Regions from separate parts of the Aminobacter sp. DSM 101952 genome, predicted to be linked through region 2. Evidence: predicted binding sites of a transcription regulator. Region 2 holds the regulator's gene; the other holds the start of a gene.
What was found. Region 2 encodes HrcA, which represses chaperone genes, less so after heat shock. Its sites were predicted from a motif close to GTTAGCACTCNCNNNNNGNGAGTGCTAAC; they were not measured.
Positions count from the first base shown of each region.

Region 1: a site for HrcA is predicted at 4,627-4,655, ahead of groES (co-chaperone GroES). Genes of this name have one in related genera too.

Region 1 covers NZ_LMCL01000031.1:186,394-193,749, reverse strand. Annotated here, with positions in the region: gene ASC75_RS19450 (pilus assembly protein) at 1-466, shown strand, start outside; gene ASC75_RS19445 (DHA2 family efflux MFS transporter permease subunit) at 524-2,065, opposite strand; gene ASC75_RS19440 (HlyD family secretion protein) at 2,180-3,319, opposite strand; gene ASC75_RS19435 (MarR family transcriptional regulator) at 3,316-3,786, opposite strand; gene ASC75_RS19430 (thioredoxin domain-containing protein) at 3,938-4,552, shown strand; gene groES (co-chaperone GroES) at 4,710-5,006, shown strand; gene groL (chaperonin GroEL) at 5,071-6,723, shown strand; gene ASC75_RS19415 (patatin-like phospholipase family protein) at 6,965-7,356, opposite strand, start outside.
Region 2 covers NZ_LMCL01000034.1:201,666-209,021, forward strand. Annotated here, with positions in the region: gene ASC75_RS23920 (VOC family protein) at 1-163, opposite strand, end outside; gene rph (ribonuclease PH) at 277-993, opposite strand; gene hrcA (heat-inducible transcriptional repressor HrcA) at 1,155-2,225, shown strand; gene ASC75_RS23935 (hypothetical protein) at 2,249-2,446, shown strand; gene ASC75_RS23940 (YiiX/YebB-like N1pC/P60 family cysteine hydrolase) at 2,459-3,256, opposite strand; gene ASC75_RS23945 (CHAD domain-containing protein) at 3,305-4,237, opposite strand; gene ASC75_RS23950 (CYTH domain-containing protein) at 4,234-4,707, opposite strand; gene ASC75_RS23955 (DUF1956 domain-containing protein) at 4,786-5,463, shown strand; gene ASC75_RS23960 (HlyD family efflux transporter periplasmic adaptor subunit) at 5,460-6,410, shown strand; gene ASC75_RS23965 (ABC transporter ATP-binding protein) at 6,555-7,356, shown strand, end outside.

The DNA of each region.
Region 1 (7,356 bases), on a different contig from region 2:
CACCGATGGCGCCAATACCTATGGTGACCTCGGAAGCACCGACCCGGCCGGCAACAAATCGACATATGCGGCATATGGCTACACAGGCAAGGGTTACAATGGCACCGGCACCAGCCGCATCTTCATGGACACCAGTTCCGCAGTAGGCAAGTCCACCTACACCAGCGACAACTACCAGGCTGCTATGGATGAGCAAATGCAGCAGGTCTGTACCAAAGCCAAGGGCACAAGCGCCCGCAATGACAAAGGCGAAGGCAACGACAGTGTCATCGTCATGACCGTCTCGCTGGATCTGACCGAAGCCAAAAGCGACGAGAAGAAGGCCATCGCCGCGCTCAAGAACTGCGCGTCCTATTCCCGCACGACGGTTGGCAAGAAGCTTTACTGGAATGCTACCGGCGACACCCTCATGAAGGTCTTCAAGGAAATCGCGGACGAGCTGTCCAACCTGCGCATCGTCAGCTGACGCAATCGGCATCAACGACAAAAGGCGCCCTCCTCGCGGACGGGCGCCTTTTTCATGTCAATCCATATGCGCCGCCGGCGCGCCACCGGCGGCGGCCTGTGCCTTTGGCTTGCGCAACAGCAGCGCCAGCGGGATGGCGCAGAGCGAGACGATCATCATCAGCTTGAAGTCGTCGATGTAGGAGATCATCAGCGACTGGATGTTGACCAGGCCATCCACCTGCGACAGCGCGGCCGGGTTGCCGGCAGCAGCGCCGGGCGACAGCGCCATGAGGTTGGGGTTAAAGGGCGTGACGTTGGCCGACAATTCGGCGTGGTTGATCTGCACATTGCGGGTCAACAGCACCGAGACGATGGAGATGCCGATCGACGAGCCAATGTTGCGGACGAGGCTGAACAGGCTCGCGGCATCGGTCCGGTGATGGGGCGCCAGGGTGGCGAACGCCACCGTCGACAGCGGCACGAACACCAGGCCCAGCCCAAGCCCCTGCACGACCCCGGTCGAGACAATCAGGAAGGCGTCCATCTGCGGCGTGAAACCGGTCATGTAGTAGAGCGATATCGCCGTCAGCAGCAGGCCAGCGACCACGAGATAGCGGGAGTCGACGATGCGCACGAGCCGCCCGACCAGCAACATCGAAATCATGGTGCCGACACCGCGAGGAGCCATGACAAGCCCCGTGGTGATCGTCGGGTAGCCATAGATGCGCGACAGCATCGGCGGCAGCAGCGCCAGGCTGGCGAGCAGGATCACGCCGATGACGAAGATGAACACCAGGCCGGTCACGAAATTGCGGTCGGTGAATATCTTCGGGTCGAGAAAAGTGTTTTGCGACATCGCCATGTGGACGGCGAAGACCCAGAAGCCGGTGATTGCGAGCCCAAGCTCGATCCAGATCTCGACAGCCGAGAACCAGTCGACTTCACCGCCGCGGTCGAGCATCAGCTGGAGCGCGCCGACGCCAAGGGACAGCATGGCGAAGCCGAAGAAGTCGAACCCGCGCAAGCGCTTCACCACAGCCGGCAGATAGGCTGCCGAGCCCATGAAGGCGACGATGCCCACCGGCAGGTTGATAAAGAACACCCAGCGCCAGTTGAAACTCTCGGTCAGCCAGCCGCCGAGCGTCGGGCCGATGATCGGCCCGACCATGATGCCGGCGCCCCACATGGCCATCGCCTGGCCGTGGCGCTCCTTGGGATTGATGTCGAGCAGGAAGGTCTGGCTCAGCGGCACGATCGCGGCGCCGAACACGCCCTGTAGGACGCGGAACAGCACCATCGATTCCAGACTCCAGGCAACGCCGCAGAGCATCGACATGATGGTGAAGCCGACGACCGAAACGAGGAACAGCTCCTTGCGGCCGAAGCGATCCGACATCCAGCCGGTCAGCGGCGTCATGATCGCGGCCGCGACGATGTAGGAGGTCAGCACCCAGTTGATGGTGTCCTGGGAGGCGCCGAGGTCGCCGATCATCGACGGCAGCGCGACATTGGCGATGGTGGTGTCGAGCACCTGCATCACCGTCGCGAGCATGATGGCGACGGTGATCAATCCTCGATGCGGCACATCGGTGAGAGACTTTGCGGCTGCCTGGCTCATTCGAACGACCCTTGGAACCTTGCGGCCGTCAAACGGCGACCGGAAAACCGGAGGGCCGGCCGCATGCGGCAGCCGGCACGATCCAGGACTTCATGCGCACCCTTGGTGGGCGTGTTATTCCGCGGCCACGGCGTGACCGAAGATGCTGCCAAAACCGCGCGAGACACCGGTATCGATAGACACGGTGGCGCTCATGCCCGTGCGCATGGCCAGCCCGCCGTCGGCGGTATCGACCTTGACGCGCACCGGGATGCGCTGGGTGACCTTGACCCAGTTGCCGGTGGCGTTCTGAGCCGGCAGCAGCGAGAACTCCGCGCCCGTGCCTGCACCGATCGCCTCGACCGTGCCGCGGAAGGTGCGGTCGGGATAGGTGTCGAGCACGATCTCGGCTTCCTGGCCCGGCTTCATGTGGGTCAGCTGCGTTTCCTTGAAGTTCGCCTCGACCCAGGTGTCGCCGGTCTCGACCAGGCTGAACAGCGCGGTTCCCGCGCCGACATACTGGCCGATCTTGAAGGACGCAGCCTGCGACACCACGCCGTCTGCGGGCGCGCGCACCGTCGTCTGGGCCAGATCGAAGGCCGCCTTGTCGCGCGCTGCCAGAGCCGACAGCACCGTCGGATGCTGGTCGGCCTCGATTTCCGGGTTGCCGCCGAGCGCCGCCTTGGCGCTGACGATGCCCTGCACGGCAGCACTGTGCTGCTCCTGTGCCTTGTCGAGATCCATGCGGGCCTCGTCCAAGGACGACTTTGTGTTGACGCCCTTGGTGACCAGCCCGTTGCTGCGATCGAACTGCGCCTGGGCATAGTCGAGGCCGCTGGCTGCGACGCGTTCCTGTGCCACGGCCTGGCTGTAGCCGGCACGAAGTTGCTCGACGTTGAGCCGCGCGGCGGCAAGTGCGGCATCGGCCTGGGCCAGCGCGATCCGGTAAGGTTCCGGATCGACCTCGAACAGCACGTCGCCGGCCTTCACTGCCGCATTGTCGGCGACGTCGACCTTGACGATCCGACCCGCCGCTTCCGAGGCGATGTTCACCCTGGCCTGGCGCAGATTTGCGTTTTCGGTTTCCTGATAGCGACCTCCGGTCACCCAGAAATAGCCGCCGCCGACAACCAGGGCCAACGGCAAGGCAGCCATCAGCACCATGCGTCCACGCTTCTTCGGCGCCGGTGCGGGCGCTGCCGCCGGCGGAAGCTGGGTTGCCGTCGCGAGTTCGACCTTTGCGCTGTCTTCGTTCACTTTCGCCACCGCGTTCATTTCGTCTTCTCTCTCAAACAATTCGCATCGGCGGGTTCGCCCGCGGAAAGGTTGTCGACTATGGTGCGCAAGGCACGGACCGTGGCGAGGCGCTCTTCAGTGGATAGCCCGTTCAGCGCGCGCTCGTAGACCTCACCGGCTACGGCCTTGACCTTGGAGAAGGCCTCAAGCGCCTTCTCGGTCGGGAAAATCATGCGCACACGCCTATCGGAGGCACCTTGCCGGCGCTCGATCCAGCCGCCCTCCTCCATGCGGTCCAGAAGCCGCGACACGCTGATCGGCTCGATTTCGAGAAGCTCGGCAAGGCGCGCCTGCGCCACGCCCTCGTCCTTGACCAGCCTGACCAGCAACCGCCATTGCGCCGCCGACAGGCCGAATTCGCTGCCGCGCTGCTCGAAATTGCGCCGCATCAGGCGCGCCGCGTCATGGATGAGGAAACCCAACCTCTCGATGCCTTCGTTTTTCATGAGCGGCATATATTATAAGCATGCTTACCATTCAAGACCTAATATAGCGCTTCGACATGGAGCTGCAGGTCGACGGCGCGGCGATTAGGCCCCTGTTAATCACGTCCGCACATCGTCTACGAAAAGGGCCACACGCCACGAGACCTGTTGCATGCAAAACCCGCCGCCGAACCGGCGCTACATCCTGAAAGCCCTTGCCGGCATGAGCGCCATGGCGCCCTTGCCGCTCTGGGCCGCGCCCCTGCCGACGGTGGAAGAAGTTGCCTTCGACCCCGACATCCCTGCGCTGGGCAATCCGGACGGCAACGTCACCGTCGTCGAGTACACGGACTACCAGTGCCCCTACTGCAAGCTGAGCTACATCGAACTGTCGAAAGTCATGGCCGAGGACGGCAACATCCGCGTCGTGATGCGCGACTGGCCGATCTTCGGGCAGATTTCGCGCAATGCAGCGCTGCTTACGCTGGCATCGCACAGCCAGGGACGTTACGCAGAGGCCGTGCAGACACTGATGACCGCCACCGAGCGCTTGACCTTTCGCAGCACCGCCACACTTCTGAGCGATGCCGGCATCGATGTCGACCTGGCCCGGAGCGAACTCGGCGCGCGACAGGATGTCTTCGTCAGCCTGCTGGCGCGGACCGAAGCGCAGGCGAAAGCCTTCCAGCTCAAGGGCACGCCAGGCTTCCTGATCGGCAAGGCACTCTACAAGCGTGGAATGACGGCCGACGACTTCCGCAAGGCGATCGCCCAGGCACGCGCTTAATTCGGTGAAATCTGGCTGTCGTGAAGCTGTCGTTCCCTTGACAGTAAAGGGGCGACGGACTATCTCACCGACACGTTAGCACTCGCCTGAAGTGAGTGCTAACCAAGTCCGGCCAGGCCGGACCGAGGGTTCTCAACAGTTCACCGAGGAAGTTCAAATGGCAAAGTCGAAGTTCCGCCCGCTTCATGACCGCGTGGTCGTTCGCCGGGTCGAATCCGAATCCAAGACCGCCGGCGGGATCATCATCCCCGATACGGCCAAGGAAAAGCCGCAGGAAGGCGAAATCGTCGCCGTCGGTTCCGGCGCTCGCGACGAAGCCGGCAAGCTCGTCCCGCTGGACGTCAAGGCTGGCGACCGCGTGCTGTTCGGCAAGTGGTCGGGCACCGAAGTGAAGCTCAATGGCGAAGACCTTCTGATCATGAAGGAATCCGACATCATGGGCATCATCGGCTAATCGCCACCCATCCGCACCATCCAATCTGAAATTCGGGCCTCCAAGGCCCAACTAGGAGCTTAAAATGGCTGCCAAGGAAGTAAAATTCTCCCGCGACGCCCGCGAGCGCATGCTGCGCGGTGTCAACATCCTCGCTGACGCGGTCAAGGTGACCCTCGGCCCCAAGGGCCGCAACGTCGTCATCGACAAGTCGTTCGGCGCCCCGCGCATCACCAAGGACGGCGTCACCGTCGCCAAGGAAATCGAGCTTGAAGACAAGTTCGAGAACATGGGCGCCCAGATGGTCCGCGAAGTTGCTTCGAAGACCAACGACATCGCCGGCGACGGCACCACGACCGCTACCGTTCTGGCCCAGGCCATCGTTCAGGAAGGCCACAAGGCCGTTGCCGCCGGCATGAACCCGATGGACCTGAAGCGCGGCATCGACCTGGCGGTGGCCGAGGTCGTTACCCACCTCGTCAAGAGCTCGAAAAAGATCAAGACTTCGGAAGAAGTCGCTCAGGTCGGCACCATCTCGGCAAACGGCGAGAAGGAAATCGGCTCGATGATCGCGGAAGCGATGCAGAAGGTCGGCAACGAAGGCGTCATCACGGTTGAAGAAGCCAAGACCGCCGAGACCGAGCTTGAAGTCGTCGAAGGCATGCAGTTCGACCGCGGCTACCTCTCGCCGTACTTCGTCACCAACCCCGACAAGATGGTTGCTGACCTCGAGGAGGCCTACATTCTCCTCCACGAGAAGAAGCTGTCGAACCTCCAGGCCATGCTGCCGGTCCTCGAAGCCGTCGTGCAGACCTCGAAGCCGCTGCTCATCATCTCGGAAGACGTCGAAGGCGAGGCCCTGGCCACGCTCGTCGTCAACAAGCTGCGTGGCGGCCTGAAGATCGCTGCCGTCAAGGCTCCGGGCTTCGGCGATCGCCGCAAGGCCATGCTGGAAGACATCGCCATCCTGACCGGTGGCCAGGTCATCTCGGAAGACCTCGGCATCAAGCTCGAGAACGTCGGCCTCAACATGCTCGGCCGCGCCAAGAAGGTGTCGATCTCCAAGGAGAACACCACCATCGTCGACGGCGCCGGCAAGAAGGCCGAGATCCAGGGCCGCGTTGCCCAGATCAAGCAGCAGATCGAAGAGACCACGTCGGACTACGACAAGGAGAAGCTGCAGGAACGCCTCGCCAAGCTGGCAGGCGGCGTTGCCGTCATCCGCGTCGGCGGTGCGACCGAGATCGAGGTCAAGGAGCGCAAGGACCGCGTCGACGACGCGCTGAACGCAACCCGCGCCGCTGTTGAAGAAGGCATCGTTCCCGGCGGTGGCGTGGCTCTGCTGCGTTCCTCGCTCGCCATCAAGGCGGCCGGCGAGAACTCCGACCAGGCCGCTGGCATCAACATCGTCCGTCGCGCTCTGCAGGCTCCGGCCCGCCAGATCGCTTCGAACGCTGGTGCTGAAGCTTCGATCGTTGCCGGCAAGATCCTCGAGAACAAGACGGCTACGTTCGGCTACAACGCCCAGACCGGCGAATATGGCGACATGATCGCCTTCGGCATCGTCGATCCGGTCAAGGTCGTTCGCACGGCTCTGCAGGACGCAGCCTCGGTTGCCGGCCTGCTCGTCACCACCGAAGCCATGATCGCCGAAGCTCCGAAGAAGGAATCGGCCGGCGGCATGCCGGGCGGTATGCCTGGCGGCGGCATGGGCGGCATGGGCGGCATGGATTTCTAATCCAGCTACCAAGCTCAAGCTTACGGAAAGGGCGCCTTCGGGCGCCCTTTTTCGTTGCTGAAAAGTTTTCAAAAAAACTGCTACGAGGCGGAACCTTTTCCGCCTGTCGACGTTTTGCCCTTGTCCGAGGCACGTCCGGATGGAGCAATCCTGAAGGAAAACCAAAGGACAAATAGGACGCCTCCAGCACTTCAACAGGTGCGGGAGGCGTTCTCTTACGTGCGCCCTAATCGTGTGCGCCCTATTCCGCCGCGGCAGCCACTTGGCCCGGAACGCCTGCACGACGGCGGATTTCGGCCGCGGCCCTGGCGATGTTGAGATTGTTTCGCAGCGCCAGCCTGCCGGCTTCGACCGTCAGGTCAACTTCGGCGACCGGCAGTTTCAGGCGAGTCGGAACCTGATTCAGCCTTGCGCGCATCCCGGCGTCGACGTCGTGAAACGAAACCAGCTCGATCACCAGCTCGACGTCCCGGCAATTCCAGCCCGTCAGGTCGCCGCGAAGCGTGCGCACTTGCGACAGCGACAGGCCGCAGCGGTAGCGCACCAGTTCGTCTTTCCAATTGTCGGTCGCGAGCTTGAGCGCGTCGAATTCGTTGCGAACCAATGACGAGATGGTCGTGCCTGCCGCGGCAT
Region 2 (7,356 bases):
CGGCGTTGAACAGCAGCAGCACGCCCTGGCCGCAGCGGAAGAACACATGCCGCCCGTCCACCTTGGCGATCCGCGTCAGCCCCATCACCTCGCCGTAGAATGTTTCCGCCGCATCGAGGTCGGAAACGTAGAGGGCGGATTCGAGGATGGCGGAGGGCTGCATCTAGGCACCCCCCTCTGAGCATGCCGAGGGGCCGGCCATCTCCCCCTCGAGGGGGAGATGGCCGGCAGGCCGGAGGGGGGCAACGTCGAGCGCGAACATATCCTTGCGGCGGCTTACGCCACCGCCATCTGCTGCAGGCTGACCAGGCGCGAGATGCCTTTGCGGGCGAGGCCCATCAGCTGCTGGAACTCTTCCTCCGAGAACGGCACGCCCTCGGCGGTGCCCTGGATCTCGACGATGCCGCCCTTGCCGGTCATCACGAAATTGGCGTCGGTGCCGGCAGCGGAGTCCTCGAGATAGTCGAGGTCGAGCACCGGCTGGCCGTCATGGATGCCGCAGGAGATCGCCGCGATGTGATCCTTCAGCACCTTCTCGACGCTGACCATCTGGCGCGCTTCCATCCAGCGCAGGCAGTCGTGCAGCGCAATCCAGGCGCCGGTGATCGAGGCCGTGCGGGTGCCGCCGTCAGCCTGGATCACGTCGCAGTCGACGGTGATCTGGCGTTCGCCCAGCGCCTGCATGTCGACCACGGCGCGCAACGAGCGGCCGATCAGCCGCTGGATTTCCTGTGTGCGGCCGCCCTGCTTGCCTGCGGAAGCCTCGCGGCGCATGCGCTCGCCGGTCGAGCGCGGCAGCATGCCGTATTCGGCCGTCACCCAGCCCTTGCCGGAGTTGCGCATCCAGCCCGGCACCTTCTCTTCCAGGCTCGCCGTGCACAGCACATGGGTGTCGCCGAACTTGACCAGGCACGAACCTTCGGCGTGCTTGGAGACGTTACGCTCGAAGGAAACGGCGCGCATTTCGTCGAATTGGCGTTTGGAGGGGCGCATTCGGGTACTTTCTATGGCGAAATCGGAATTGTTGCCGGCTTGTAGCCCCATGCCGGTTGGAGCGCAAAGGAAAACAGGGGGCAGGCCCATGACCCGGGGGCCGACGGTTGTGTTCGCGCCGCCGCTGTCTATATCATTTGAGGCGGAGACCACGAACAGACATGACCAAAGCGGTTACCGACCCCAGCCTGCAATCCCTCGACATGCGCTCGCGTGACATCTTCCGGCGTATCGTCGATTCTTACCTGCGCGACGGCGAGCCGGTGGGCTCGCGCAACCTGTCGCGCATGCTGCCATCGTCGCTGTCGCCGGCCACCGTGCGCAACGTCATGAGCGACCTCGAACAGCTCGGGCTGGTCTACGCACCCCACATTTCCGCCGGCCGCCTGCCGACGCAGAAGGGCCTGCGCTTCTTCGTCGACGCCTTCATGGAGCTCGGCGACCTTTCCGACGACGAGCGCCGCGTCATCGAGGCCCAGGTCAAGGCGTCGGGCGAGGGCGCCACGCTCGAGCACATGCTGACCGAGGCGAGCCAGATGCTGTCGGGCATGTCGCGCGGCGCCGGCCTCGTGCTCGCCGCCAAGAACGAGGTCGCGCTCAAGCACATCGAGTTCATCCAGCTCGAACCGACCAAGGCGCTGGCCGTGCTGGTGTCGCAGAACGGCGATGTCGAGAACCGCGTCGTCGAGCTGCCGATGGGCGTCACCGTTTCGCAGCTCCACGAAGCCTCCAACTTCCTCAACGCCCATATCCGCGGCCGCACTCTGGCCGAGGCCCGGCTCGAAATCGCCCGCATCAAGGACGAGACCAAGGCCGCCCTCGATACGCTGTCCCAGGACCTCGTCGAAAAGGGTCTCGCCGTCTGGGCCGGCGCCGACAGCGGCCTGCCGGCGCGCCTCATCGTCCGTGGCCGCGCCAACCTGCTCGAAAACGTCACCGCCCAGGCCGACATCGAGCTGCTCAAGCACCTGTTCGAGGACATGGAAACCCAGGACGGGTTGATCCAGCTGCTCGACCTCGCCGAGGAAGGCTCGGGCGTGCGCATCTTCATCGGCTCGGAGAACCGGTTGTTCTCGCTGTCGGGCTCGTCGCTGGTCGTCGCCCCCTATCGCGACAAGGATGCCCGCGTCGTCGGCGCGCTTGGCGTCATCGGCCCGACCCGGCTCAACTATGCCCGCATCGTGCCGATGGTCGACTATACGGCGCAGCTTATTTCGCGCATGCTGCGGTAGCCGCGCAGCTCCAGGAGGCCCACATGGCGCTCGAACAGATCAAGGCCCAGATAGCCGTCCTGTTTCAGGAGATGGTCAACCAACCCGAGGACGCGCATGAGCTGCAGGAGCAGATCCGCGAAAAGCTCGCCGAGCTGCGCGCCCAGGGCCTGCCGCTGCCCAGGGACCTGGTCGAGCTCGAAAAGCGCCTTGACGAGGACTTCACCGACCCGGACGCCTGAGCGGCAGCGCCCTTATCCCCCCTTCGCAACCTTTTCCTCTTCGCCCCAGGTCACCTGCCTGTAGTCGAAGCCATATTCCAGCGTCGGCTTGACGATGCGGAAGTAGGGCGACAGGTCGAAGTCGCGCGGCGTGTACAGCGAGTGGTGGCGGATGTGCATGATCTCCTGGCGCATGTAGCTCGACTGCGCCGAGGCGCGGCCGGGCGCACGGGTGATTTCCGGCAGGATCGGATAGCGGATCTCGCCATAGGCCTGGGCGATCATCGTCGAGCAGATGGCGCGCGTCGGGTCGCCCGAGCCGAAGGCCAGCATGCGGCGGCGCCAGCGCACCGGCACCGGCGGCCTGGGGATGAAATAGCGCAGCATGTCGGTGATGTTCTTGAGGTCGTATTTCAGCCCCAGGCGCTGGATCATGAACCTGACGACATGGTCGCGGTCCTCCGGCGACAGCCCGTTGGCGCGGCAGATGCGGGTGTTGTAGGTGCGATACTTCGACAGCGGCACGGCCACGCAGCCTTCGCCGAGATTGACCTCGATCAGCCGCGGTCGCTCCGAGCCGTCGGCGGGCTCGGGCAAGGCGTCGCCGACATAGAGTGCCGAATGCGACCAGGTCGACTGGGTCAGGTACTTGATGACGGCCGAAATCCGCTGGTTGCCCTCGATCAGCAGGATGTCGCCGGGCTCCAGCGTCCGGCGCAGCGTCTCCGGGTCGGACGGCGTGTAGGGTTCGTAGCCGGAGGATTCGACCTGCAGCCGGGATGCGAGCCAGCGGCCGATGCGGTCGAGCAATGTATCGGTCTTTTGCGTCATGACGCACAGGACGTAACATGAGGCGCCCCGGGGTGGCCAGCCGCCGCCTCAGTCCGCTTCGCTCTCCGCCATGCCGTCGTTCAGGTCCTCGCGGGCCTTCCTGGCGAGCTTGCGCGCGGCCCGTCTGGGCTTGTCCTCGAACAGCTTGGCGGCGTCGGCAAGGCAGAGCTTGCGCAACGCCTTCTCGGCCCGCCTGAGCAGCCGCACCAGCTGTTTCGGCTCAGGGCCGCCGAAGGGCGCTTGGCGTGCCTCGATCAGCGCGCGCATGACGAATACGTCGTGCAGTTCGCCCAGGCTCTCGCCCAGTTCTTCGGCCCGTTCGCGCCGCGGCTTGACCGGCGCCGGCCAGAGCTTGCGCAGCAGCGACAGATGCGCGGCATGCGTCTTCACCGCCTTGCGCAGGTCGTGGAAATCGTTGGGCTCGCCGCGTTCGCGCGCTTGCTGCAGCGCCTTGCGTGCAAATCGCAGCGTTGCCAGCGCCCCGTCGGCAAGCACGTCGGCCGCTTCCTCCGCATGGTCGGGAAGAACGAGCATGTTGATCGCCGCCATGCCGGCCCGGCATTCGGCGACGGCATGGTCGAGCACCGCGCCGAGCCCGGCTTCGCCATGGACGCCTTCGCTGCGGTGGCGCGCCAGCATGGCGCGAATGCCGGCAAGGCCGGCGGCATCGGCATGCTCGGGAAAATCGGCGATCAGCCTGTCGATGGTCTCGATCAGCGCCGTCGCCTGGCGCGCGCCGGCGATCGACAGCGCGATGTTCCGGTAACGGTCGTTTTCGGCGCGGCAGAAGGCGTCGTCGCCGGGCCGCACGAGGCGCAGCAGCGCGCGCAACGCCTTGATGCGCTTGCGGGCGCTGTGCAGCGATCTTTCCGGGTTGTCGCGGGCGGCGTTCAGATGCGCGACGATCTTGTCGATCTCCCCGCCGGCAATCCGGCGAACCTCTGCGGTCAGCGCCAGCCGGGGATCGATGCGAAAGCTCATGCAACGGCTTCCGGAACGTCGCTCAGGGCCAGGGACGCGTTGTAGTAACGCGCGTCGCCGGTTACCTCCTGGCCGAGCCAGGCCGGCAGTTCGGATGCCGGCACGTCCTCCGGCGTTTCCAGTTCCGCAATCACCAGTCCGCTCAGCTCCCCGCCGAATACGTCGATCTCGTAGAGACGCCCGCGATGGCTAACATGGTGGCGTGTCTTCTCGATGACACGGCCGATGGCGAACTCCGCCATCTCCTCGGCCTCGGCCAGCGGCACCTGGTACTCGAACTCGTCGCGCTCGCGGCCGCGCGAGCCGAACTTCAGCGTCAGCGTCGCCATTTCGCCGTTGGCGATGCGCAGCCGCACCGAGCGGCCGGTGTTCGCCGCGAGGTAGAACTGCCGGATCCGGATCCTGTCTTCGACAAGGCTCCGCCACTCCGGTCCCTTCACCAGGAATTTGCGTTCGATTTCCTTTGCCATGGCGCCAATAAAGCGCGGCACGGCACGCCGCGCAACAATTCACTTGACTTTAATCAATCGATTGATTAAATAACTGGCATGAGCAAGACACAGACCCCGCAGACGACCACCGCAGCCGACGCCACCCGCATGGCGCTGGTGATGGCGGCGCTTCAACTGTTCGGCCGCCAGGGCTTCGACGGTACCTCGACCCGCGAGATCGCCGCCGCCGCCAATGCCAACATAGGCTCCATCGCCTATCACTTCGGCGGCAAGGAGGGGCTCCGCCTCGCCGCCGCCGACTACATCGTCGAGACGATCCAGGCCATTGCCGCCCAGGCCTTCGGCAGCGCCGCACCGGCATTGCCGACAGGCGCCGAGCAGGCCGAGGCGCTGCTCGACGCCACCGTCGAGCGCATGGTCGGCTTCATCGTCGCGCGTCCCGAGGCTGGCGAGATCGTCCAGTTCGTGCTGCGCGAGCTATCGACCCCCACCGACGCGCTCGACCGCATCTACAGCGGCGTCTTCGAGCCGGTTCACCGCAGGCTGTGCCACCTCTGGGCGACCGCCACCGGCGAGGATGCCGACAGCGAAAAGACGCGCATCAGCGTGTTCATGATGATCGGCCAGGTCGTCTATTTCCGCATCGCCCGTGCCGCCGTCATGCGGCGCATGGACTGGACCGACATCGGCCCCGCCGAAGCCGCCAAGGTCATCGGCATAGCCAAGGAAAACGTCGCGGCCATCATCGCCGCGCGAAAGGCAGGAAAGCCATGAGCATCCTTTGTTCGATACCTTTCGCAGCATCGCTGTTTTCGGCCTGCGCCGCTCCCGCGCCGCTCGCTGTCGGCTATGTCGAGGGCGACTATGTCCTGCTCGCCCCCATCGAGGTGGCGCAGGTCGAGACGGTGGCCGTCCGCCGCGGCGACCGCGTCCAGGCCGGCAGGCCGATCGCTACGCTAGAAAGCGGCGACGCCAGGATCGCGGTCACCCAGGCCGAGGCGGCACTTGCCCAGGCAAGGGCCGAACTCGCCGACCTCAAGGTCGGCAAGCGCCCGGAAGAGATCGCCGCACTCGAGGCGACCGTGCGCTCCGCCAGGTCCCAGGCCGAGGAAGCGAGCCGCGTCCGGGCACGCACCGAGGATCTTTTGAAGCGCGGCATCGCCACCCAGGCCCAGATGGACGAGGCGAGGACCCAGGTCGAGGTCTCCGAGGCCGCCATAGGCCTCGCCGAAGCCAACCTGAAGGTCGCCGGGCTGCCCGCCCGCGAAGACGCGATCAGGGCGGCGGAGAAGAAGGTCGAGCAGGCCGAATCGACCCTCGGCCAGGCCCGCTGGCGGCTGTCCAAGCGCGCGCTCACCGCGCCCGCCGACGGTCGCGTCGACGACGTCATCCGCAATGCCGGCGACACCGCCGGCCCGTCGTCCCCGGTGGTCTCGGTGCTGCCCGACGGTGCGGTCAAGCTGACGCTGTTCATCCCCGAGACCGCCTTCTCCTCGGTCCGGGTCGGCACCCGCTTGGCGGTGCGCTGCGACGGCTGCGCCGAAGGGCTGACGGCCAAAATCAGCTACGTCTCGCCCGATCCCGAATTCACCCCGCCGGTCATCTACTCGCTCGAGAACCGGCAGAAGCTCGTCTACCTCGTCGAGGCCCGGCCCGAAGACGCCAATTCGGCGCTACAGCCGGGACAGATCGTCGATGTGGCGCTGGAAGAGAGCGAATAGCGAATAGCGAATAGGGAGTAGCGAATAGCGAATAGCGAATAGGGCAGTATCCGCGCGCTACTCACTACTCACTACTCACTACTCACTATTCGCTATTCGCTATTCGCTATTCCCTATTCGCTCTTTATACCCGAGGCAGCCGCAATGAACGCCATCGAAGTCACCAATCTCGTCAAGCGCTTCGGCGACAAGACCGTCGTCGACCACGTCACCATGACCGTCGCCGAGGGCGAGATCGTCGGTTTCCTCGGGCCCAACGGCTCGGGCAAGACCACCACCATCCGCATCATGTGCGGACTGCTCACCCCCGACGAGGGCGAGGGCCAGGTGCTCGGCCACGACCTGCGCACCGACGGTCTCAAGATCAAGCGCGAAGTCGGCTACATGACGCAGAAGTTCTCCTTCTACGAGGACCTGACGATCGGCGAGAACCTCGAATTCGTCGCCCGCCTCTACAAGCTCCGGCCGGTCGAGGAACATGTCGCCAGGACCCTCGACGAGCTCGGCCTGACCAGCCGCCGCGACCAGCTCGCCGGCACCCTGTCGGGCGGCTGGAAGCAGCGCCTGGCGCTTGCCGCCTGCATCATGCACAAGCCCAAGCTGCTGCTGCTCGACGAGCCCACCGCCGGCGTCGATCCCAAGGCGCGGCGCGAGTTCTGGGACGAGATCCACCGGCTGGCGCGCGGCGGGCTCACCGTGCTCGTCTCGACCCACTACATGGACGAGGCCGAGCGCTGCCACCGCATCAGCTACATCTCCTATGGCAAGATGCTGGCCTCGGGCACCGTCGCGGAGGTGGTGCGCAATGCCGGGCTGACCACCTTCGTCGTTTCGGGCCCGCGCCTCGACCAGATCGCCGAGGCACTCGAGGGCCGCCCCGGCGTCGAGCAGGTCGCGCCGTTCGGCGCCACGCTCCACGTCGTCGGCTCCGACCGCAACAAGCTCG